Regions from separate parts of the Bacillus altitudinis genome, predicted to be linked through region 1. Evidence: a T-box and tRNA genes for the amino acid it is inferred to sense, from the RefSeq annotation. Region 1 holds a T-box; the other holds one or more tRNA genes.
What was found. The T-box of region 1 lies ahead of thrS (threonine--tRNA ligase). A T-box ahead of a tRNA ligase gene usually reads a tRNA of that ligase, here a tRNA-Thr.
Positions count from the first base shown of each region.

Region 1 (12,344 bases):
CTTTTAAAAACGATGAATATCAAACAAAAGCACCACTAGACGAGGAGAGAAAATAAATGCAAATCAGCGAAGAGATCATCAATCGAAAAGGTGCTCGAAAGGGGACTGATATCCCTCATGACGTCTTGTTCCTTTTGAATCAAGGAAAAATAGAGAGTGTGAATTTAACTGAATGGCTGGCTGTCAATCATCTGACGTTATTACATCATGTTTTGCCATCCGTTGGTTTAGACCATCATTTAGACGATGTATCATCTGATGTCACTCAACAAAAGGCTGAGTCTGGAATGAAAGCAATTCGTCTCATCGGTCAATTGTTAGATGAAGTGTTACAGAAAGAGAATGGGGAAAAACAAACGGAAGTGCTACAGGCGTTTACTCACCATGTATCTGATAGCGTCCGCTGTTGGGCTGCTTATATGAACAAACACCGTTTATCAACTTTGGAAGAGAAATTGGCGTACATTCAACCATTTGCAGCTGATCCTCATTTTGGAGTTCGAGAAATTGCGTGGATGTCAGTGAGAGAAAGCCTAACGGATCAGCTCGATCAAAGTATAGAACATTTAACAGAATGGGCTAAAAGTAAAGATGAAAATATTCGCCGATTCTCAGTAGAAGCTATTCGCCCAAGAGGTGTTTGGACAAAGCATATTGAGTCATTAAAACAAGAGCCAATGAGGGCACAGCCTATTCTAGACTTGCTCAAATCTGATCCATCAACATATGTTCAAGATTCTGTAGGAAACTGGCTCAATGACGCTAGTAAAACACAACCAAATTGGGTCATAAACCTGTGTGAACAGTGGTTAAAAGATTCTGATACAAAAGCAACCAGCAGAATTGTCAAGAAAGCCAAAAGAACGATTGTGAAGGGGAATTTGTGAAGAAGTACATAAACTGAATTTCCCTTTTTGGAGGGTATTTCTATCAATAGATCATTAGAAGGAAAGTCTCAAAGTTACTCAGTAAACTGACTGCCCCATTTCGTGGGGTTCTTCATTTTTTATAAAAAATCTAGTCTCCTCAATTCTGCATTCTTTATATAGATCTTATCCTCTCATCGTCGTACTTTTGAATGAAATTGACTCAATAGAATTGACGTAAGAATCATGAATAGGCGAAGATGATATAAAATGTAAGATAAAGGGAGATGAATAATGATACATATCGTATTTGGGGCAGCAACTGCTGGTAGTTTAAAGCAAGCATTACGTGAAATGAAGCAAAAACCAGTGGAAGACATCATCACCTTTGATGATATCTACTCCATTGGCCCACTTACACACTTACATGAACGTCAAGGACAAGAGACTCGTATGGAGTGGCTTCGACATGTCATGTCCAATGAGTTTGGTAGATTTGATGATATGGTAATCGATCAGCAAAAAATGATTCAACAAGTGAAGGATGTAAAAGATGGCTCACATATGATGATATGGATAGGCAACAATGCACACGAACAAATAGGTCTACGATTTGCCATCTATTTATTAAAAGGAAAAAACGTGGACGTCTCTGTCATTAATACAGCGATTGCATATGATCACCATTTTAATACAAAGACAATTCGCATGGACCTTCGACATACTGGGGAAATCCCATCTGAAAAATTTAAAATCATTTATGAAAGTAAAAATCACTTTCACACCATTTCCAAGGAAGAAAGAGAACGATTACAAGAAGAGTGGCTTCACATTGCCGAAACAGATCATACACTTAGGATATGGCGAAATGAACAAACGCTCAACGTATCAGAAGATGAATTTGATGCTTATTTAGTAAAAATGGCTAAGCGGCTTCATCCGTCCGAGCCAGAAGAGGAATACATCGTAACTCCACGCTTAATTGGAGAAGTCCTTGGTCATTTAGAACAATATATCGGAGATGATTTTATTGAGTATCGGCTAAAGAAGCTGATTGATCAAGGTGTTTTTGCTATGAAAGGAAAACGAACGTCCATGCGTTATTACTCGATAAAACTGACAACATTTGGTCAGGACTTCAAAAAATGGGTATGCTGTCGTGATTTTGAGCACCAACCTTATGTGAAAATTGAAGGAACCTATGGTGGCGAACCTTTTCAATGCGGACATTGTCAATGTCATTTAGAAAGAGATGATGTACCTATAAGCGATGTACTATTCTCTAAAATATGGAATTGGGCCATACAGTATGGTTGTTGGTTTGATGAAGAAACAGATGACTTGCTGCCAGAAGGGGTAGAAATGGAAAAGAAGTTTAATCAAGCAGGGGAGTGTATAACGGAAGAAGTAAAGAATGCGTTATCTCCTAAGTATCAAGTCGAATATAGCCCCAGTGAAATGACAAGACATTTCATTTAAAGAATAAAATTCAATAGCACTGTACAAAATAAATCTTTACATCATTCCCCATCATCATGTAATATATGGAGAAATCAAAAGCGAAGAAAAGGACATGAGCAGCTTTTATCGGTTCACAGAGAGGGAAGTCACGGTGAAATCTTCCTAACGCAGAAAAGTTGTCTTACCACCTTTGAGCTGTATTGGTGAAATTACAGTATCCAATACCGTCTACGCCACGTTACGGCACCAGAGCCATAAAGCGAATACGCATTATGGGAATTTGGGTGGAACCACGGATTACACATTCGTCCCTTTATGAGGGATGGGTGTGTTTTTTTGTTTACTTTTATAGCATGATTGCTTTGAAAAGGACATGAGCAGCTTTAATCGGTTCACAGAGAGGGAAGTCACGGTGAAATCTTCCTAACGCAGAAAAGCTATCTTACCACCTTTGAGCTGTATTGGGGAACATTGCAGTATCCAATACCGTCTACGCCACGTTACGGCGCCAGAGCCATAAAGCGAATACGCGTTATGGGAATTTGGGTGGAACCACGGATTACACATTCGTCCCTCTATGAGGGATGGGTGTGTTTTTTTATTTCAAAAAAGAGAAAGGTGTGTCAGTGATGAGAGAAAAAATGGTAAAAATTCAATTTCCAGATGGAAAGATCAAGGAGTTCTCCGCAGGTACGACAGTCGCAGAGGTTGCCTCCCATATTAGCCCAAGTTTAAGAAAAAAAGCAGTAGCGGGAAAGATCAATGATCAGACAGTGGACTTAAGTTATCCGTTAAACAACGATGCGGGGGTTTCGATTCTAACACTTGATTCAAAAGAAGGGCTGGAAGTGTTACGACATACAGCTGCACATGTATTAGCCCAAGCTGTGAAAAGGTTATATGACAATGTGACACTGGGAATCGGACCTGTCATTGAGAATGGATTTTACTATGATATGAAGCTGAATCAAACGTTAAGCGTAGAGGATTTGGCAATGATTGAAAAAGAGATGAAAAACATCATAAACGAGAATCACCTTATTCAAAGAATGGAGGTCTCTTACAAAGAAGCTGAAGTGATGTTTGCACATGATCCATATAAACTGGATATTTTAAAAAGTCTCCCTCGACAAGAAGCCATCACGATTTATCAGCAAGGAGAATTTATAGATTTGTGCCGTGGACCTCATTTGCCTTCTACAGGGTATTTAAAGGCATTTAAACTAACGCGTGTGGCAGGGGCATATTGGCGGGGAGATAGCAATCAGGATGTCTTGCAGCGAGTGTATGGTGTAGCATTTCAGCATCCAAATCATCTAGCTGATTATCTTCATTTCATGGAAGAAGCAAATAAACGTGATCACCGGAAATTAGGGAAACAGTTATCCCTCTTTATGTTTTCAGAAGAAGCGCCAGGCATGCCTTTTTATTTACCAAAAGGTCAGATTGTCAGAAATGAATTAATGGCCTTTTCTAGAGAAGTGAGAGGTCAAGCGCAATATGAAGAAGTAAGTACTCCATTTATGATGAACCAAGAACTTTGGGAAAAGTCAGGGCACTGGAATCATTATCATGAAAATATGTATTTCTCAGAAGTAGACAATACAAGTTTTGCTTTAAAACCGATGAACTGTCCAGGGCATATGCTCATGTTCAAAAATAACTTATATTCCTATAGAGACCTTCCAATTAGAATGTCTGAATTTGGTCAGGTGCATCGTCATGAATTTAGCGGAGCATTAAATGGATTGTTCAGGGTCAGAACATTTTGCCAAGATGATGCCCATATTTTTTTAAGAGAAGATCAAATCGAAGCTGAAATCAAACGGATTTTTCAATTAGTTGATCATGTGTATCGGACATTTGGTTTTGAATATTCAGTCGAGCTATCCACTCGTCCAGAAAAAGCATTAGGGGATGACGCTATTTGGGATATATCCGAAAAAGCGCTAAAAAATGTGCTTGATCAGTTAAAGATTGACTACTACTTAAATGAAGGAGATGGGGCATTTTATGGTCCGAAGATCGACTTTCATATTCAAGATGCACTAAAGCGGAGCCACCAGTGCGCCACAATTCAGCTGGATTTTCAAATGCCAGAGAAATTTGATTTAACATATATCAACGAGAAAAATGAAAAGGTGCGGCCAGTTGTCATTCATAGTGCTATTTTTGGTTCACTTGACCGGTTCCTTGGTATTCTCATTGAACATTTTGCCGGCGTCTTCCCGTTATGGCTCGCACCAATCCAAGTACAAATCATACCTGTCTCAAGCGTTCACCTTGATTACTGCATAGAGGTGCAGCAGCAATTAAGAAATATCGGAATTAGAGTCACAATCGATGAACGGGATGAAAAACTCGGCTATAAAATGAGAGAAGCACAAATGCAAAAAATTCCTTATATCGCTGTCATTGGAGATACAGAAATGCAAGAAAAAACACTGAACATCAGACAACATGGAGAAAAAATGTCAAAGCTGCTGTCTATTGATGACTTTAAACACCTGGCAGCCCAGCAAATAAAAGACAGAACAGCTCAAATATGATGTGCTGATTTCATGAAGAAGGATAAGACGTTCATTGAATGGTGGGCGTCTTTTCATTTGTGAAAAAGCCGAATTGACAATTGAAAAGGAAAATATTGAAACATTTTTTCGTTAAAATCGTAATAAGGATAGAGCGTTTATCAGAAAAATTTGAAACGAGGAGGAGTTTATCACATGGAACAAGCTGCACTAAAAAAGATGAGGACAAAACAAATCGCTATCTCTAATTTATTTGTCGGACTTATGATCATCATTTTTTTTATGTTGATTCAAATTGTTAAAATCAAACTGACACATTTCCTTTTTTGTTTAGGAATTCTAATGCTTATTCAAGGCATTTTAGGCTTTATTAGGAAAGGAACAACAAAGTCTTTCATACCTATTTTAGAGCAGGTAGCTATTTATGAAAAAGAGAAATTAGGGAAAGAGTGGGAAAAGGAAAAACGGTTAGATCATGTGTGGAAAATCATATTGAGTGTCATTATGTTTATTCAATCATTCACTTTACAAAATGTGGATAATGCATTCAGTGACGTCGATCCTGCATTGATCATTTTCTTGTTTTTGATGGTTCTAGCCATTTTAAATATAAGCATGCTTTTTCGTTTTAGAAAAATTGACCGATCGACTGTAGGTGAATTAACAGGCTACACAAAAGAGTCAAATATAATGGCAATCGCTTTAGGATTTTTTATGGCAATCATCATCTTCATCTTTATCGTTATTTTTGTTCTTCCATAAAACATCATCATTTTGAGGTGAATTCATTGAATGCAAACATTCAACAACTAATCGATCAGACAAAAGTGACATTTGGCTTAGATCTTTACTATCTAAAAAGACACAGTTTTCATCGCTACGTCAATATGTTCAATGAAACGGTGTATACATTGAATATGGAATGGTTTCCCTCTCATGAAACGGAACCCGAGGACGATGATCTAAACCCAGACGGCACAGCTGTCATTGAAGTGAACTTGAATACAGGACAGACCGAGTCGGTTATTTTTGTTATGGACAAAACCTATGCGCAGCATGGTGTCACGTTTAAGAGACCTTATCCAGCTCATGTCATTCAATGGATCGAACAAGAAACAGGATTGATCTATGGAGAGCATTTTCATATGCATCAGAAGGAGAAAGGGGAACTTTCTTTCGAAGAAGCAATAGATGGTGTGAAAGTAGCACCTTCAGGCAGAATCGAAGTGAAATGGAATGAACATGGACAGCTCATGTACTTTACACACCACGGTCCATTTTTAGCCAAAACATTACTGAAAGATGAGAAATATGTGCTTTCCCTTGATCAGGTGAAGAACTTAGCCAAGCAGCAAGTACAGATGTTTCAATGGCCTTCCTTCGAGCACAATCAAATCCGTTCTATTTATGCTCTAGAAGAAATCTATGTGAAGAACGATGGAACAGAAACTCTTCCGTTTGAGGTTGGGCGTGAAGAAACGCATTGTATACACATGAATGAAGTCATTGAGTGGAATGAACCGATAAACAATGCCTTTGAAAAAAAGGAAATGGACATTCATGAGAACATTTCAGCTGAACAAGCTTTCTCATTGGAACCGTCACCAGATTCCTTCCCGATATCAAAAGAAGACCAGGATGAGTGTATCAAAGCGGTTCGAACCTTTTTGGCGCAAAAATATTCAAACGATACAGGGAAGTGGGTTCTAAAAACACTCCAACGTGATCATGGATACATCCATGCGATATTAAAAACGAATGAGCAAGAAGGCAGTGGATTTATGGATAAAATCAAGGTCTTCATTGATGCCAACACTTTTGAAGCCATTCATTACATAGATAAAAAAGAGATGTTTCAAGTATGTGGGATACTCAATCCATCTCAAACAGCTAGTGAAATCACCATAACTCAGAAACAAGCCTTTGAAACATTGAGAGAACGCCTCGAACTTACACCCATCTATGTCTATGACGATGTGCAAAAACAATATGTTTTATGCGGCAAGCTCGATTGTCATGATGGCGTTGATGCAGTGAGCGGCGAAGTGTTCTCTTTGACAGACTTTTCATAACTTCCAAAAGAACAGTCAGTGCTGTTCTTTTTTTGTCCCATCTCCCTCTTTTTTGCAGAAAAATGGAATTTTGTAGCAGGAAGTTGTCGTTTCATCACGAAAGAAAACAGGTAAGAATATGATCATAGGTCCATTGTTTGAATTCGTGGTGGAGTCAATGAGATGACATAGGAAACGTTATACATATTGAACATTCGTGACAGTACAGTTGATCTACAGTTCATGTCTAAAAAGTGAGTGATCATGTCTCAAGCCGTATGCGAAAATACGTGTACCGAGATCATATGATGAGTTGGTTCCGTTTGTTTTTAGGTGAGTTTGAAGCCAAGTTAGAAGAAAGTGAGGATATCTACCTTGAGTACATTGGAAGTGTTTCGTCAGTTTTTGGTTGACCATTATCCTGCGTTACAAGATGAGCTTTGGCTGAAAGATGTTGATACCCTTCGAATCTCTCCTATTCTTCATCCTTTTCTGAAAAGCAAGCTGCCAGATGGGATTGAAAAATTCACTTGTGTCCTATTCACGCAGCAAACAGATCAAACCACTGCCCCGCTCAAAGTATACCTTCTATTAGATGAATATGGGCAATCGCTTTACGCCATTGATTTGATGAATGAACAAATCGTGCTTCATTAATACAGAACCAAAAAGCTGCTTGAGCATGTCTCAGCAGCTTTTTTTTATGATGAACATTAGTTTGTCATATCAACCAATCTGCGGTGCAAGTTGTCCAATTCTTTTTTTGTTGGAAAAGAGCTGATCAGCAGCGTGGATCGCCCGAACTGAAGAGGAAGCTCAGTATCGGTCACAATCATATCAATCCCAAGTTGATCCATCGTGACATCATTTAACGTATTTTCTGGACTTGTGAAAATGTGAATGAGAGGAGGCACACTTAATTTAATTAAATCAGCAATAAACAAACTATGATAATAACCTAATGTTGAAGTAACAAAAATGTTCAGCGCGTTTCTCCGTTCCATCTCCAAATGAACAAGTCCTCTCCATGAAGATGTAATCATACGAATCAATTCCCGTTCATTTTTCACAAAAGAAGCGAGGATATCGTCTGTTTTTAACTCTTGGATGATATGACTAATCCTCGAATAGAAGTAAGGAAACTGTTTTTTCACCTCTGATAAATAGCTCGATTTCTTTTTGAAAAGGAATCCATCTCTCACGGTAATTTCATTGGAATACACATAATATTGGAGAAGAACGAGTGTCATCACCTTACGATTCGCTATTTCTTGATGAAAAATCGACTCCAACTGGGTGATAAATGAATGAATGGCATCATAGAGGCGTGGTGTATGTGACTGAAAGAACGTCAATTTTTCTTCGACAGTTTCAATTGATTTAAAGTGCCCAATAGCTGGTTCGATCAATAGCAAAAAGACAAATTCATGATGATCCAGCGTCACATCAAATACGTCTTTGGTCATTCGACAGATGTGCTCTTCCCATCTTTTGATTTGATCATAGATCCCTTTAGCTGTAGAGGTTTGTTTTTCTTCAGTCATTGAGTATGTATATTTACGGCTGATTGTAAAACCTTTTCGCATTCGGTGAATGGAAACGCCGAACCACAGGCAGTATTTATCTATCGCGACATCTGGTACATTGACTTCGAGCACCTGAAATAGTTCTTGTAATAAATTCACTGCGTCTTGTTTTTGAATATCATCAAATGGCCAAAGGCGGCTTCCATACACTTCAAATAAAAATTCAACAAAGAATTGACGAATCTCCTTCTCATTTCCATGAAACTGCATACTATCTGGGCGTAACTCGATGTCATAGGATGTAAGGATCGAGTTGATTTTATGAATTGTGTTATACAATGTGGATCTACTGATATTAAGCGTTTCCATCCATTCATAGAAAGATCTGTTTTCTTCAAAAAAAATGCCGTCAATCAATCGAATTTCAATCGTATCCTTTAGAATTTCTTTGATATAGTAATCCACTCGTATCGTCTGCGTATTACAAATGGATATGCCTTGTCTTGGCTTTATGTGGATTAACGCTTCTCCATTCTCTGTTTGGAACGATTTCATTTGTTCTAAATCGCTTTGAATGGCTCGAACAGAACCGATATGTTCATTCGATATCTCTTGAAGGCTCCACCACTTATTTTTGGATACAAGCAATTTTAAAATGTTTATCCATCTCTTTGATTTATTATCAATGAGCTCCATCAAACAACTAGCTCCTTCCTTTGGCTTGCCTCTATATATTATGAAGTTCAGATGAAGAACATTTGAGCTCAAAATAGGCATGAAATGATTGTAATGTTTTGCCTAAATCGTTTTGTCTTCACTTTTGATGATAAAAGAGAAAAAAATTAGACGAAAACAAATGTTATTCACTGATTCTCCATATATTTCTTTTAAAAGGTGATAAGTGTGCCATGAATCCTATAAAAATGGATCATTTTGTTTATTTTTTTGCTGCTCAAACGGTAAATGTAAGAATAAAAAGCATCGGCTTTTTGATTACCATATGGAAGGGAGTAGAAGGAATGCGATCTATATGATGCTGAACTATCTCACCATACATACCATATGAGTCATGCTTGTTTTATATGAACGTTCTATATGTGAATACATGCTTATATATGCATGTACTAATCGTTTGTTGTTCATTCCAGTATAAATAGAAAAATTCACATTTATTCTTTTCATGTTCCCTCTCACTATTCCCCATTGCTATAGACCCCTATCCAGCTACTATATCTACTACTCATGATGACCTTTCAAACTCATGATTGATCAACTCATTTTATTCATAGGGTCTTAAGGTGCAATTTTTAGAAAAATTTGATCAGAAGCGGAGTGATTGATCAGACAGTATACAAATGCTTTTTTAATCGTTGTTGAAAAATAATTGTAGAAAAGGGTGGATGTATTGAAAAGAATATTGTCGCTGGCACTGATGACCGTGTTAGTCATACAGTCTAGTATATTAGGAATCTTGCCTTTAGCAGGGGCACAAGCTAAAGACATTCAAGAGAATATTTATGGAAATATTGAGTTTGCTGATAGCGAAGGCAACAAGTTATCAAACATAGAAGATCAGCAAGTAAGAAAGGCCATTGTGCATTGGTCTATCAAAGGAATTGATCTCAAAAAGCAATATCCGTATATTCTCTCTCTTCCTTCAGTCATTCAGGTAGAGAAGGAGCAGAAAGAACGAATTACTGTCAATGACATACCTGTTGGTGAGTATACCGTTTCGAAACAAAATGAAGTGACGGTCACATTCAATGAGGATATTGAGCTTGATCCGAATTTAGAAGGATCTATAGATATTGACGTCACCAGTATAGCTGAGAAAAAAGAGAAAACAAAGCAAAACGAGCGTGAAGAAAATCTTTTAAAAGATGATTCAACCTCATCGGAGAAAGACAAAGCTGCTAACAATCAAGAAGCAGCGCAAACGACACAAAACGATGAAGATGAGTTACTAAAAAACAAAGTGAATGTCTCTAAACGTGTAGGACTGCAAAGTGTGTCGAAACAAATGACAATCCAAGAAAATCTTCTCACTGATGCGCAATTGATATTTGAAGATCAAGAAGGAAATTCAGTAGAAAGGCCTGATATCAACTCACTGATTTCCATTAACTATAAGTGGGCCATCCCAAATGGTCATAACTATAATGGCGGGGATGAATTCCATTTCAAGGTTCCAGAGGAATTAGTGATTTACGAAAAAATCGATCGTCTCGAGATGAAATTTAATCAATCGATCATTGGTTATTTTTCTGTAGATGAAAGCGGAAATGCCTCCATCGAGTTCACAGATTTTATTAAACAATATTCAAATATCCAAGGAACACTTCAAGTATGGACACAATTAGATAAAAAAACAGTGATCACTGAAGAAAAAGAAGTGGTGATTACCCCGATTGAAGGCAAAGATACGATATCGATTCCGATTCAATACATTCCAAATGGTCCGAATGTCTCTAAAAAGGGAGAACCCAATCGATCTTACAATGCTGAAACCATTCAATGGACAGTCGATTTTAATATGGACTTAGATGATGTGAAACAAGCGAAACTGTTAGATCCGATTCAAGAAGGTCAAGCGTTAAAAAAAGATTCAATCAAGCTTTATCGTGTAGATACAAAGCTAAATGGTGAAACATCGCTTGGACAGCTGCTTGACGAAAACCACTACACCATCGGCCAAACAGCAGATGGTCAAGATTTCACGATCGAATTTAAAGATGACGTGCATCTCGCTTACCGTTTAATGTATGAAACGGACATTACGAATCAAGATCAGTCTGCGTTTCGTAATAAAGCGTCCCTTGTCTCTGCTGATAAAGAGATTAGTTCAGCAGAAGGAACAGTGAATGTGACAAGAGGCAGTCCTTTAAATAAAAAAGCCGCCCACTACGATCCAGTCACTCAAACGATTACTTGGGAAATTCGGTATAACTATAACGAAAAAAAGTTGGCTCAAAAGGATGCTTTAATAGAAGACTTCTTTAACGGTACACAGGCGCTAATATCTGATTCAATTCAAGTCAAAGAAGTCACAATTGATGAGAATGGCAAAGAATCAGGAACAAAAGCGTTTGAAGATTATGTGGTTCAACCTCAAAAAAAGGATGAACAAAACGGGTTTACCTTGCAATTCAATCAAGATATCCAATCGGCTTACCTGATCACATATCAAACAAAAGCAACCGAGCGAATTTTCGAAGCTGAAGACATTATCAATACTGTAACAGCTGGCAAAGAGAGCGAACAAGGGAAGCAAAGAATTGATCAGCAAATCCTAACGAAAGACCACGGAACACCGAATTACAAGAACAAGACCATTCCATGGCGTATCATCTTCAACAAAGATCAACAAACCATGAACAACGTAATATTAAAAGATACGTTTACCAACGAAGGATTGACGCTGCAAAAAGATAGTTTAAAAGTGACGACAGGTAATACAGTGCTTGAAGAAGGCACAGATTATCAAATCGTTGAACATGCAAATGGATTTGATATTCAATTTATGAAAGAAATCAAGACAGAACATACCATCACATATACAACGTCTTTTGATTATGAAAAAAGAGCAGATAAAGATCAAAAGAACTTGCGTAACCATGTAAAACTTGAATGGGTAAATGAAGATGGCAAGGATTTGACGAAGGAAAACCAATCTGTCTTTACGCCTGACACATACACGCAGTCCAATGGGTTCAAGAATGGAACATATGATGCAAAGAAAAAAGAGATCACATGGAATATCGGTGTGAACTATAATTTGAAGCATCTAGAAGAGGCGAAAATCGAGGATTTCATTCAAGGAAATCAGCGTTTGCTTAAAGATTCAATTATCGTCTACTCGCTTGATTTACAAGGCGGGGAAAATGGTGCGGAAGAAAAAGAAGTATTAGCGAA
Region 1 covers NZ_CP009108.1:1,746,475-1,758,818, forward strand. The annotation lists gene ID12_RS08730 (DNA alkylation repair protein) at 57-887, shown strand; gene ID12_RS08735 (DUF1835 domain-containing protein) at 1,161-2,345, shown strand; T-box leader at 2,420-2,643, shown strand; T-box leader at 2,681-2,905, shown strand; gene thrS (threonine--tRNA ligase) at 2,957-4,876, shown strand; gene ID12_RS08745 (hypothetical protein) at 5,051-5,617, shown strand; gene ID12_RS08750 (hypothetical protein) at 5,635-6,927, shown strand; gene ID12_RS08755 (hypothetical protein) at 7,282-7,563, shown strand; gene ID12_RS08760 (AcpB/EbpR/MafR family transcriptional regulator) at 7,620-9,128, opposite strand; gene ID12_RS08765 (SpaA isopeptide-forming pilin-related protein) at 9,829-12,344, shown strand, end outside.

Region 2 (12,344 bases), 690 kb from region 1:
ATCAATCAGAGATGTACTGCTTTTCCCGCAAATGAGAAACCGTTAATACATCAACAAAAGCGCCATTTGATCTGTGGCGCTTTTTATTTTTCATAAAATGAAAATTTTTTTAAAAAAACTATTGCAAGGAAAGAATCCAGATGGTATATTATTATTCGTTGCCGCAAAACAGCAACGAGGTTGAAAAAAGAAAATGAAAAAAGTTCTTGACTTCAACTGAAGCGAAATGTTAAGATATTAAAGTCGCTTACGAGCGATAACGAAAATGATCTTTGAAAACTAAACAAGACAAAACGTACCTGTTAATTCGAGTTTTTATAAAAAAATCCTATGATACATCATAGGTAGTCAGTCAAACTGGCGCGAAAAACAAAACTTCGGTTTTGTACTTTTTCGGAGAGTTTGATCCTGGCTCAGGACGAACGCTGGCGGCGTGCCTAATACATGCAAGTCGAGCGGACAGAAGGGAGCTTGCTCCCGGATGTTAGCGGCGGACGGGTGAGTAACACGTGGGTAACCTGCCTGTAAGACTGGGATAACTCCGGGAAACCGGAGCTAATACCGGATAGTTCCTTGAACCGCATGGTTCAAGGATGAAAGACGGTTTCGGCTGTCACTTACAGATGGACCCGCGGCGCATTAGCTAGTTGGTGAGGTAACGGCTCACCAAGGCGACGATGCGTAGCCGACCTGAGAGGGTGATCGGCCACACTGGGACTGAGACACGGCCCAGACTCCTACGGGAGGCAGCAGTAGGGAATCTTCCGCAATGGACGAAAGTCTGACGGAGCAACGCCGCGTGAGTGATGAAGGTTTTCGGATCGTAAAGCTCTGTTGTTAGGGAAGAACAAGTGCAAGAGTAACTGCTTGCACCTTGACGGTACCTAACCAGAAAGCCACGGCTAACTACGTGCCAGCAGCCGCGGTAATACGTAGGTGGCAAGCGTTGTCCGGAATTATTGGGCGTAAAGGGCTCGCAGGCGGTTTCTTAAGTCTGATGTGAAAGCCCCCGGCTCAACCGGGGAGGGTCATTGGAAACTGGGAAACTTGAGTGCAGAAGAGGAGAGTGGAATTCCACGTGTAGCGGTGAAATGCGTAGAGATGTGGAGGAACACCAGTGGCGAAGGCGACTCTCTGGTCTGTAACTGACGCTGAGGAGCGAAAGCGTGGGGAGCGAACAGGATTAGATACCCTGGTAGTCCACGCCGTAAACGATGAGTGCTAAGTGTTAGGGGGTTTCCGCCCCTTAGTGCTGCAGCTAACGCATTAAGCACTCCGCCTGGGGAGTACGGTCGCAAGACTGAAACTCAAAGGAATTGACGGGGGCCCGCACAAGCGGTGGAGCATGTGGTTTAATTCGAAGCAACGCGAAGAACCTTACCAGGTCTTGACATCCTCTGACAACCCTAGAGATAGGGCTTTCCCTTCGGGGACAGAGTGACAGGTGGTGCATGGTTGTCGTCAGCTCGTGTCGTGAGATGTTGGGTTAAGTCCCGCAACGAGCGCAACCCTTGATCTTAGTTGCCAGCATTTAGTTGGGCACTCTAAGGTGACTGCCGGTGACAAACCGGAGGAAGGTGGGGATGACGTCAAATCATCATGCCCCTTATGACCTGGGCTACACACGTGCTACAATGGACAGAACAAAGGGCTGCGAGACCGCAAGGTTTAGCCAATCCCACAAATCTGTTCTCAGTTCGGATCGCAGTCTGCAACTCGACTGCGTGAAGCTGGAATCGCTAGTAATCGCGGATCAGCATGCCGCGGTGAATACGTTCCCGGGCCTTGTACACACCGCCCGTCACACCACGAGAGTTTGTAACACCCGAAGTCGGTGAGGTAACCTTTATGGAGCCAGCCGCCGAAGGTGGGACAGATGATTGGGGTGAAGTCGTAACAAGGTAGCCGTATCGGAAGGTGCGGCTGGATCACCTCCTTTCTAAGGATATATGGAGCAGCGTACGTTTTTCGTCTTGTTTAGTTTTGAAGGATCATTCCTTCAAACATGTCTCTAGCGAGACAGGATTGTTCTTTGAAAACTAGATAACAATAAGTAATACATTCACATTGAATGCAATGCAAAGTTCATCACACATAGTGATTCTTTCTAAAGTAAGAAATGGTTAAGTTAGAAAGGGCGCACGGTGGATGCCTTGGCACTAGGAGCCGATGAAGGACGGGACGAACACCGATATGCTTCGGGGAGCTGTAAGCAAGCTTTGATCCGGAGATTTCCGAATGGGGAAACCCACTGCTCGTAATGGAGTAGTATCCATACTTGAATACATAGAGTATGAGAAGGCATACCCGGGGAACTGAAACATCTAAGTACCCGGAGGAAGAGAAAGCAAATGCGATTCCCTGAGTAGCGGCGAGCGAAACGGGAACAGCCCAAACCAAGAGGCTTGCCTCTTGGGGTTGTAGGACACTCTATACGGAGTTACAAAGGAACGATATAAGCGAAGAGGTCTGGAAAGGCCCGCCAAAGAAGGTAACAGCCCTGTAACTGAAATGTTGTTCTCTCCAGAGTGGATCCTGAGTACGGCGGAACACGTGAAATTCCGTCGGAATCCGGGAGGACCATCTCCCAAGGCTAAATACTCCCTAGTGACCGATAGTGAACCAGTACCGTGAGGGAAAGGTGAAAAGCACCCCGGAAGGGGAGTGAAATAGATCCTGAAACCGTGTGCCTACAAGTAGTCAGAGCCCGTTAACGGGTGATGGCGTGCCTTTTGTAGAATGAACCGGCGAGTTACGATCCCGTGCAAGGTTAAGCAGAAGATGCGGAGCCGCAGCGAAAGCGAGTCTGAATAGGGCGCATGAGTACGTGGTCGTAGACCCGAAACCAGGTGATCTACCCATGTCCAGGGTGAAGTTCAGGTAACACTGAATGGAGGCCCGAACCCACGCACGTTGAAAAGTGCGGGGATGAGGTGTGGGTAGGGGTGAAATGCCAATCGAACCTGGAGATAGCTGGTTCTCTCCGAAATAGCTTTAGGGCTAGCCTCAAGGTAAGAGTCTCGGAGGTAGAGCACTGATTGGACTAGGGGCCCCTACCGGGTTACCGAATTCAGTCAAACTCCGAATGCCGATGACTTATCCTTGGGAGTCAGACTGCGAGTGATAAGATCCGTAGTCGAAAGGGAAACAGCCCAGACCGCCAGCTAAGGTCCCAAAGTATACGTTAAGTGGAAAAGGATGTGGAGTTGCTTAGACAACCAGGATGTTGGCTTAGAAGCAGCCACCATTTAAAGAGTGCGTAATAGCTCACTGGTCGAGTGACTCTGCGCCGAAAATGTACCGGGGCTAAACGTATCACCGAAGCTGCGGACTGTTCTTACGAACAGTGGTAGGAGAGCGTTCTAAGTGCAGTGAAGTCAGACCGGAAGGACTGGTGGAGCGCTTAGAAGTGAGAATGCCGGTATGAGTAGCGAAAGACGGGTGAGAATCCCGTCCACCGAATGCCTAAGGTTTCCTGAGGAAGGCTCGTCCGCTCAGGGTTAGTCGGGACCTAAGCCGAGGCCGAAAGGCGTAGGCGATGGACAACAGGTTGATATTCCTGTACCACCTCCTCACCATTTGAGCAATGGGGGGACGCAGGAGGATAGGGTAAGCGCGGTATTGGATATCCGCGTCCAAGCAGTTAGGCTGGGAAATAGGCAAATCCGTTTCCCGTGAAGGCTGAGCTGTGATGGCGAGCGAAATTTAGTAGCGAAGTTCCTGATTCCACACTGCCAAGAAAAGCCTCTAGCGAGGTGAGAGGTGCCCGTACCGCAAACCGACACAGGTAGGCGAGGAGAGAATCCTAAGGTGATCGAGAGAACTCTCGTTAAGGAACTCGGCAAAATGACCCCGTAACTTCGGGAGAAGGGGTGCTTCTTAGGGTGTTAAAGCCCCGAGAAGCCGCAGTGAATAGGCCCAGGCGACTGTTTAGCAAAAACACAGGTCTCTGCGAAGCCGTAAGGCGAAGTATAGGGGCTGACGCCTGCCCGGTGCTGGAAGGTTAAGAGGAGCGCTTAGCGTAAGCGAAGGTGCGAATTGAAGCCCCAGTAAACGGCGGCCGTAACTATAACGGTCCTAAGGTAGCGAAATTCCTTGTCGGGTAAGTTCCGACCCGCACGAAAGGCGCAACGATCTGGGCACTGTCTCAACGAGAGACTCGGTGAAATTATAGTACCTGTGAAGATGCAGGTTACCCGCGACAGGACGGAAAGACCCCGTGGAGCTTTACTGCAGCCTGATATTGAATGTTGGTACAGCTTGTACAGGATAGGTAGGAGCCTTGGAAACCGGAGCGCTAGCTTCGGTGGAGGCATCGGTGGGATACTACCCTGGCTGTATTGACCTTCTAACCCGCTGCCCTTATCGGGCAGGGAGACAGTGTCAGGTGGGCAGTTTGACTGGGGCGGTCGCCTCCTAAAATGTAACGGAGGCGCCCAAAGGTTCCCTCAGAATGGTTGGAAATCATTCGCAGAGTGTAAAGGCACAAGGGAGCTTGACTGCGAGACCTACAAGTCGAGCAGGGACGAAAGTCGGGCTTAGTGATCCGGTGGTTCCGCATGGAAGGGCCATCGCTCAACGGATAAAAGCTACCCCGGGGATAACAGGCTTATCTCCCCCAAGAGTCCACATCGACGGGGAGGTTTGGCACCTCGATGTCGGCTCATCGCATCCTGGGGCTGTAGTCGGTCCCAAGGGTTGGGCTGTTCGCCCATTAAAGCGGTACGCGAGCTGGGTTCAGAACGTCGTGAGACAGTTCGGTCCCTATCCGTCGCGGGCGCAGGAAATTTGAGAGGAGCTGTCCTTAGTACGAGAGGACCGGGATGGACGCACCGCTGGTGTACCAGTTGTTCTGCCAAGGGCATCGCTGGGTAGCTATGTGCGGACGGGATAAGTGCTGAAAGCATCTAAGCATGAAGCCCCCCTCAAGATGAGATTTCCCATTCCGCAAGGAAGTAAGATCCCTGAAAGATGATCAGGTTGATAGGTCTGAGGTGGAAGCGTGGTGACACGTGGAGCTGACAGATACTAATAGATCGAGGACTTAACCTATATTCTAATGTGAAAAATGAACATTGTTATCTAGTTTTGAGAGAACATTCTCTCCATCAGGTTTGGTGGCGATAGCGAAGAGGTCACACCCGTTCCCATACCGAACACGGAAGTTAAGCTCTTCAGCGCCGATGGTAGTTGGGGGTTTCCCCCTGTGAGAGTAGGACGCCGCCAAGCTTTTCAAAGGATCAGTTCCAGTCGGAACTGGTCTTTTTTGTGTTTCAATAAATGATATATCTATTTATATTGAAAATAGTGGTCTTTCACTACATTCTCAATAACTCATTCATTTCATCCCCTTCACTGGAATTCTAGACATTCTATAATATTCTTATCATCTAATCTCGTCGCTCGCTCATCTTGCTAAGAGTCAACATCGAACGAGTAAACATGTCTAAGAAGGATCTTCTCCTCTGGCAACCATATGTAGCGAACTGCGCTTGCTGCTAGATCATTGAAACCTACATAAGAGAGCAAAGGGCATCTTGGTTTGCTAATGAGAGAGGGGAGGAAGATTTGAGTTAAGCACCACAATGTTTGATGAGGCAAGGGAACATTGAGACGAATTTTTGGAAAATGACCAGGATCAATTTAATATAAAGCAAATTTACAAAATGGTTTCTCGGAAAAATAAAATAATAAAAAAATTCGTTTCTATATGCACGTTATCTGAGGATTTAAGGAATAAAACAAACATTTTTCAGCTTTAAAAGAGCTGTTTTTACATTGAAAAAGCGCTATTAATCCCCTTTTTAACAAAAAAACATAAAAAAATGAAAAAAAGACTTTTAAAATGAAGAGACAAGTGGTAAACTTCTTTAGGTGCCTTAACGAAAAGATGTGAAAAAATAGCTTTAAAATAAATTCAAAAATTATTTTAAAAAAGTCTTTACAAACAATATCTTATCGTTATATAATACTATTTGTCAGATCGAGAGACATTCGAAACGACATAATATGGAGGATTAGCTCAGCTGGGAGAGCATCTGCCTTACAAGCAGAGGGTCGGCGGTTCGAGCCCGTCATCCTCCACCATATTTATTCTTACATAATGTTAGGATAGATAAAGCCGGTGTAGCTCAACTGGTAGAGCAACTGACTTGTAATCAGTAGGTTGGGGGTTCAAGTCCTCTTGCCGGCACCACTTTCATATGGTAAGATAGACAAGTCGCTTTAAAAGCGAGCCATTAGCTCAGTTGGTAGAGCATCTGACTTTTAATCAGAGGGTCGAAGGTTCGAGTCCTTCATGGCTCACCATTTTCATGCGGGTGTGGCGGAATTGGCAGACGCGCTAGACTTAGGATCTAGTGTCTTTATGACGTGGGGGTTCAAGTCCCTTCACCCGCATTGCCAAACAACATAAAGAAATCCTGTAATGCGGAAGTAGTTCAGTGGTAGAACACCACCTTGCCAAGGTGGGGGTCGCGGGTTCGAATCCCGTCTTCCGCTTATACCATCCACGCCGGGGTGGTGGAATTGGCAGACACACAGGACTTAAAATCCTGCGGTAGGTGACTACCGTGCCGGTTCAAGTCCGGCCCTCGGCATTATAAAATAAGCGCCCGTAGCTCAATTGGATAGAGCGTTTGACTACGGATCAAAAGGTTAGGGGTTCGACTCCTCTCGGGCGCGCCATTAAGATCGGGAAGTAGCTCAGCTTGGTAGAGCACTTGGTTTGGGACCAAGGGGTCGCAGGTTCGAATCCTGTCTTCCCGACCATCTTTTATGGGGCCTTAGCTCAGCTGGGAGAGCGCCTGCCTTGCACGCAGGAGGTCAGCGGTTCGATCCCGCTAGGCTCCACCAATATGATCTTTGAAAACTAAACAAGACAAAACGTACCTGTTAATTCGAGTTTTTATAAAAAAATCCTATGATACTTCATAGGTAGTCAGTCAAACGCTGACGAAAAACAAAACTTCGGTTTTGTACTTTTTCGGAGAGTTTGATCCTGGCTCAGGACGAACGCTGGCGGCGTGCCTAATACATGCAAGTCGAGCGGACAGAAGGGAGCTTGCTCCCAGATGTTAGCGGCGGACGGGTGAGTAACACGTGGGTAACCTGCCTGTAAGACTGGGATAACTCCGGGAAACCGGAGCTAATACCGGATAGTTCCTTGAACCGCATGGTTCAAGGATGAAAGACGGTTTCGGCTGTCACTTACAGATGGACCCGCGGCGCATTAGCTAGTTGGTGAGGTAACGGCTCACCAAGGCGACGATGCGTAGCCGACCTGAGAGGGTGATCGGCCACACTGGGACTGAGACACGGCCCAGACTCCTACGGGAGGCAGCAGTAGGGAATCTTCCGCAATGGACGAAAGTCTGACGGAGCAACGCCGCGTGAGTGATGAAGGTTTTCGGATCGTAAAGCTCTGTTGTTAGGGAAGAACAAGTGCAAGAGTAACTGCTTGCACCTTGACGGTACCTAACCAGAAAGCCACGGCTAACTACGTGCCAGCAGCCGCGGTAATACGTAGGTGGCAAGCGTTGTCCGGAATTATTGGGCGTAAAGGGCTCGCAGGCGGTTTCTTAAGTCTGATGTGAAAGCCCCCGGCTCAACCGGGGAGGGTCATTGGAAACTGGGAAACTTGAGTGCAGAAGAGGAGAGTGGAATTCCACGTGTAGCGGTGAAATGCGTAGAGATGTGGAGGAACACCAGTGGCGAAGGCGACTCTCTGGTCTGTAACTGACGCTGAGGAGCGAAAGCGTGGGGAGCGAACAGGATTAGATACCCTGGTAGTCCACGCCGTAAACGATGAGTGCTAAGTGTTAGGGGGTTTCCGCCCCTTAGTGCTGCAGCTAACGCATTAAGCACTCCGCCTGGGGAGTACGGTCGCAAGACTGAAACTCAAAGGAATTGACGGGGGCCCGCACAAGCGGTGGAGCATGTGGTTTAATTCGAAGCAACGCGAAGAACCTTACCAGGTCTTGACATCCTCTGACAACCCTAGAGATAGGGCTTTCCCTTCGGGGACAGAGTGACAGGTGGTGCATGGTTGTCGTCAGCTCGTGTCGTGAGATGTTGGGTTAAGTCCCGCAACGAGCGCAACCCTTGATCTTAGTTGCCAGCATTTAGTTGGGCACTCTAAGGTGACTGCCGGTGACAAACCGGAGGAAGGTGGGGATGACGTCAAATCATCATGCCCCTTATGACCTGGGCTACACACGTGCTACAATGGACAGAACAAAGGGCTGCGAGACCGCAAGGTTTAGCCAATCCCACAAATCTGTTCTCAGTTCGGATCGCAGTCTGCAACTCGACTGCGTGAAGCTGGAATCGCTAGTAATCGCGGATCAGCATGCCGCGGTGAATACGTTCCCGGGCCTTGTACACACCGCCCGTCACACCACGAGAGTTTGTAACACCCGAAGTCGGTGAGGTAACCTTTATGGAGCCAGCCGCCGAAGGTGGGACAGATGATTGGGGTGAAGTCGTAACAAGGTAGCCGTATCGGAAGGTGCGGCTGGATCACCTCCTTTCTAAGGATATATGGAGCAGCGTGCGTTTTCGTCTTGTTTAGTTTTGAAGGATCATTCCTTCAAACATGTCTCTAGCGAGACAGGATTGTTCTTTGAAAACTAGATAACAATAAGTAATACATTCACATTGAATGCAATGCAAAGTTCATCACACATAGTGATTCTTTCTAAAGTAAGAAATGGTTAAGTTAGAAAGGGCGCACGGTGGATGCCTTGGCACTAGGAGCCGATGAAGGACGGGACGAACACCGATATGCTTCGGGGAGCTGTAAGCAAGCTTTGATCCGGAGATTTCCGAATGGGGAAACCCACTGCTCGTAATGGAGTAGTATCCATACTTGAATACATAGAGTATGAGAAGGCATACCCGGGGAACTGAAACATCTAAGTACCCGGAGGAAGAGAAAGCAAATGCGATTCCCTGAGTAGCGGCGAGCGAAACGGGAACAGCCCAAACCAAGAGGCTTGCCTCTTGGGGTTGTAGGACACTCTATACGGAGTTACAAAGGAACGATATAAGCGAAGAGGTCTGGAAAGGCCCGCCAAAGAAGGTAACAGCCCTGTAACTGAAATGTTGTTCTCTCCAGAGTGGATCCTGAGTACGGCGGAACACGTGAAATTCCGTCGGAATCCGGGAGGACCATCTCCCAAGGCTAAATACTCCCTAGTGACCGATAGTGAACCAGTACCGTGAGGGAAAGGTGAAAAGCACCCCGGAAGGGGAGTGAAATAGATCCTGAAACCGTGTGCCTACAAGTAGTCAGAGCCCGTTAACGGGTGATGGCGTGCCTTTTGTAGAATGAACCGGCGAGTTACGATCCCGTGCAAGGTTAAGCAGAAGATGCGGAGCCGCAGCGAAAGCGAGTCTGAATAGGGCGCATGAGTACGTGGTCGTAGACCCGAAACCAGGTGATCTACCCATGTCCAGGGTGAAGTTCAGGTAACACTGAATGGAGGCCCGAACCCACGCACGTTGAAAAGTGCGGGGATGAGGTGTGGGTAGGGGTGAAATGCCAATCGAACCTGGAGATAGCTGGTTCTCTCCGAAATAGCTTTAGGGCTAGCCTCAAGGTAAGAGTCTCGGAGGTAGAGCACTGATTGGACTAGGGGCCCCTACCGGGTTACCGAATTCAGTCAAACTCCGAATGCCGATGACTTATCCTTGGGAGTCAGACTGCGAGTGATAAGATCCGTAGTCGAAAGGGAAACAGCCCAGACCGCCAGCTAAGGTCCCAAAGTATACGTTAAGTGGAAAAGGATGTGGAGTTGCTTAGACAACCAGGATGTTGGCTTAGAAGCAGCCACCATTTAAAGAGTGCGTAATAGCTCACTGGTCGAGTGACTCTGCGCCGAAAATGTACCGGGGCTAAACGTATCACCGAAGCTGCGGACTGTTCTTACGAACAGTGGTAGGAGAGCGTTCTAAGTGCAGTGAAGTCAGACCGGAAGGACTGGTGGAGCGCTTAGAAGTGAGAATGCCGGTATGAGTAGCGAAAGACGGGTGAGAATCCCGTCCACCGAATGCCTAAGGTTTCCTGAGGAAGGCTCGTCCGCTCAGGGTTAGTCGGGACCTAAGCCGAGGCCGAAAGGCGTAGGCGATGGACAACAGGTTGATATTCCTGTACCACCTCCTCACCATTTGAGCAATGGGGGGACGCAGGAGGATAGGGTAAGCGCGGTATTGGATATCCGCGTCCAAGCAGTTAGGCTGGGAAATAGGCAAATCCGTTTCCCGTGAAGGCTGAGCTGTGATGGCGAGCGAAATTTAGTAGCGAAGTTCCTGATTCCACACTGCCAAGAAAAGCCTCTAGCGAGGTGAGAGGTGCCCGTACCGCAAACCGACACAGGTAGGCGAGGAGAGAATCCTAAGGTGATCGAGAGAACTCTCGTTAAGGAACTCGGCAAAATGACCCCGTAACTTCGGGAGAAGGGGTGCTTCTTAGGGTGTTAAAGCCCCGAGAAGCCGCAGTGAATAGGCCCAGGCGACTGTTTAGCAAAAACACAGGTCTCTGCGAAGCCGTAAGGCGAAGTATAGGGGCTGACGCCTGCCCGGTGCTGGAAGGTTAAGAGGAGCGCTTAGCGTAAGCGAAGGTGCGAATTGAAGCCCCAGTAAACGGCGGCCGTAACTATAACGGTCCTAAGGTAGCGAAATTCCTTGTCGGGTAAGTTCCGACCCGCACGAAAGGCGCAACGATCTGGGCACTGTCTCAACGAGAGACTCGGTGAAATTATAGTACCTGTGAAGATGCAGGTTACCCGCGACAGGACGGAAAGACCCCGTGGAGCTTTACTGCAGCCTGATATTGAATGTTGGTACAGCTTGTACAGGATAGGTAGGAGCCTTGGAAACCGGAGCGCTAGCTTCGGTGGAGGCATCGGTGGGATACTACCCTGGCTGTATTGACCTTCTAACCCGCTGCCCTTATCGGGCAGGGAGACAGTGTCAGGTGGGCAGTTTGACTGGGGCGGTCGCCTCCTAAAATGTAACGGAGGCGCCCAAAGGTTCCCTCAGAATGGTTGGAAATCATTCGCAGAGTGTAAAGGCACAAGGGAGCTTGACTGCGAGACCTACAAGTCGAGCAGGGACGAAAGTCGGGCTTAGTGATCCGGTGGTTCCGCATGGAAGGGCCATCGCTCAACGGATAAAAGCTACCCCGGGGATAACAGGCTTATCTCCCCCAAGAGTCCACATCGACGGGGAGGTTTGGCACCTCGATGTCGGCTCATCGCATCCTGGGGCTGTAGTCGGTCCCAAGGGTTGGGCTGTTCGCCCATTAAAGCGGTACGCGAGCTGGGTTCAGAACGTCGTGAGACAGTTCGGTCCCTATCCGTCGCGGGCGCAGGAAATTTGAGAGGAGCTGTCCTTAGTACGAGAGGACCGGGATGGACGCACCGCTGGTGTACCAGTTGTTCTGCCAAGGGCATCGCTGGGTAGCTATGTGCGGACGGGATAAGTGCTGAAAGCATCTAAGCATGAAGCCCCCCTCAAGATGAGATTTCCCATTCCGCAAGGAAGTAAGATCCCTGAAAGATGATCAGGTTGATAGGTCTGAGGTGGAAGCGTGGTGACACGTGGAGCTGACAGATACTAATAGATCGAGGACTTAACCTATATTCTAATGTGAAAAATGAACGTTGTTATCTAGTTTTGAGAGAACATTCTCTCCATCAGGTTTGGTGGCGATAGCGAAGAGGTCACACCCGTTCCCATACCGAACACGGAAGTTAAGCTCTTCAGCCGCCGATGGTAGTTGGGGGTTTCCCCCTGTGAGAGTAGGACGCCGCCAAGCTTTTCAAAGGATCAGTTCCAGTCGGAACTGGTCTTTTTTGTGTTTTTGGGACGTTTGGCACCAGATAAATGTGGAAATAATATTGTTAGTTGAGCGATTATCTTGAAAAATCGATCGAAAAAATTTATAGTAAGATTAAAGTCAAATATAGTCAAAGTCAATGGAGGAGGAGGCGGAGTGGCACAAAATATTTCTGATATCATCGAGCAGTATTTGAAGGAAGTCTTGGATCAGAATGGTCGAGAAATATTAGAAATTAAACGCAATGAAATTGCAGATAAGTTTCAATGCGTACCTTCACAAATTAACTATGTTATCAATACACGCTTTACGAGCGAAAGAGGTTATATCGTCGAAAGTAAGCGTGGCGGCGGTGGCTATATCCGTATCATTAAAGTCAAAATGAATGATGAAGTCGATTTATTGAACAACATTATTTCCCAAATATATCATCGTTTATCACAGGCTGCATCTGATCATATCATCATGCGTCTTGTTGAGAACAACATTTTATCCGAAAGAG
Region 2 covers NZ_CP009108.1:1,058,160-1,070,503, forward strand. The annotation lists gene lysS (lysine--tRNA ligase) at 1-46, shown strand, start outside; rRNA gene ID12_RS05325 (16S ribosomal RNA) at 391-1,939, shown strand; rRNA gene ID12_RS05330 (23S ribosomal RNA) at 2,122-5,052, shown strand; rRNA gene rrf (5S ribosomal RNA) at 5,114-5,229, shown strand; tRNA gene ID12_RS05340 (tRNA-Val) at 6,012-6,087, shown strand; tRNA gene ID12_RS05345 (tRNA-Thr) at 6,121-6,196, shown strand; tRNA gene ID12_RS05350 (tRNA-Lys) at 6,234-6,309, shown strand; tRNA gene ID12_RS05355 (tRNA-Leu) at 6,317-6,399, shown strand; tRNA gene ID12_RS05360 (tRNA-Gly) at 6,430-6,501, shown strand; tRNA gene ID12_RS05365 (tRNA-Leu) at 6,514-6,599, shown strand; tRNA gene ID12_RS05370 (tRNA-Arg) at 6,611-6,687, shown strand; tRNA gene ID12_RS05375 (tRNA-Pro) at 6,695-6,771, shown strand; tRNA gene ID12_RS05380 (tRNA-Ala) at 6,780-6,855, shown strand; rRNA gene ID12_RS05385 (16S ribosomal RNA) at 6,983-8,531, shown strand; rRNA gene ID12_RS05390 (23S ribosomal RNA) at 8,713-11,643, shown strand; rRNA gene rrf (5S ribosomal RNA) at 11,705-11,821, shown strand; gene ID12_RS05400 (CtsR family transcriptional regulator) at 11,999-12,344, shown strand, end outside.
Region 2: it has a tRNA-Thr gene. The T-box ahead of thrS (threonine--tRNA ligase) is inferred to sense a tRNA for this amino acid. The anticodon was not compared.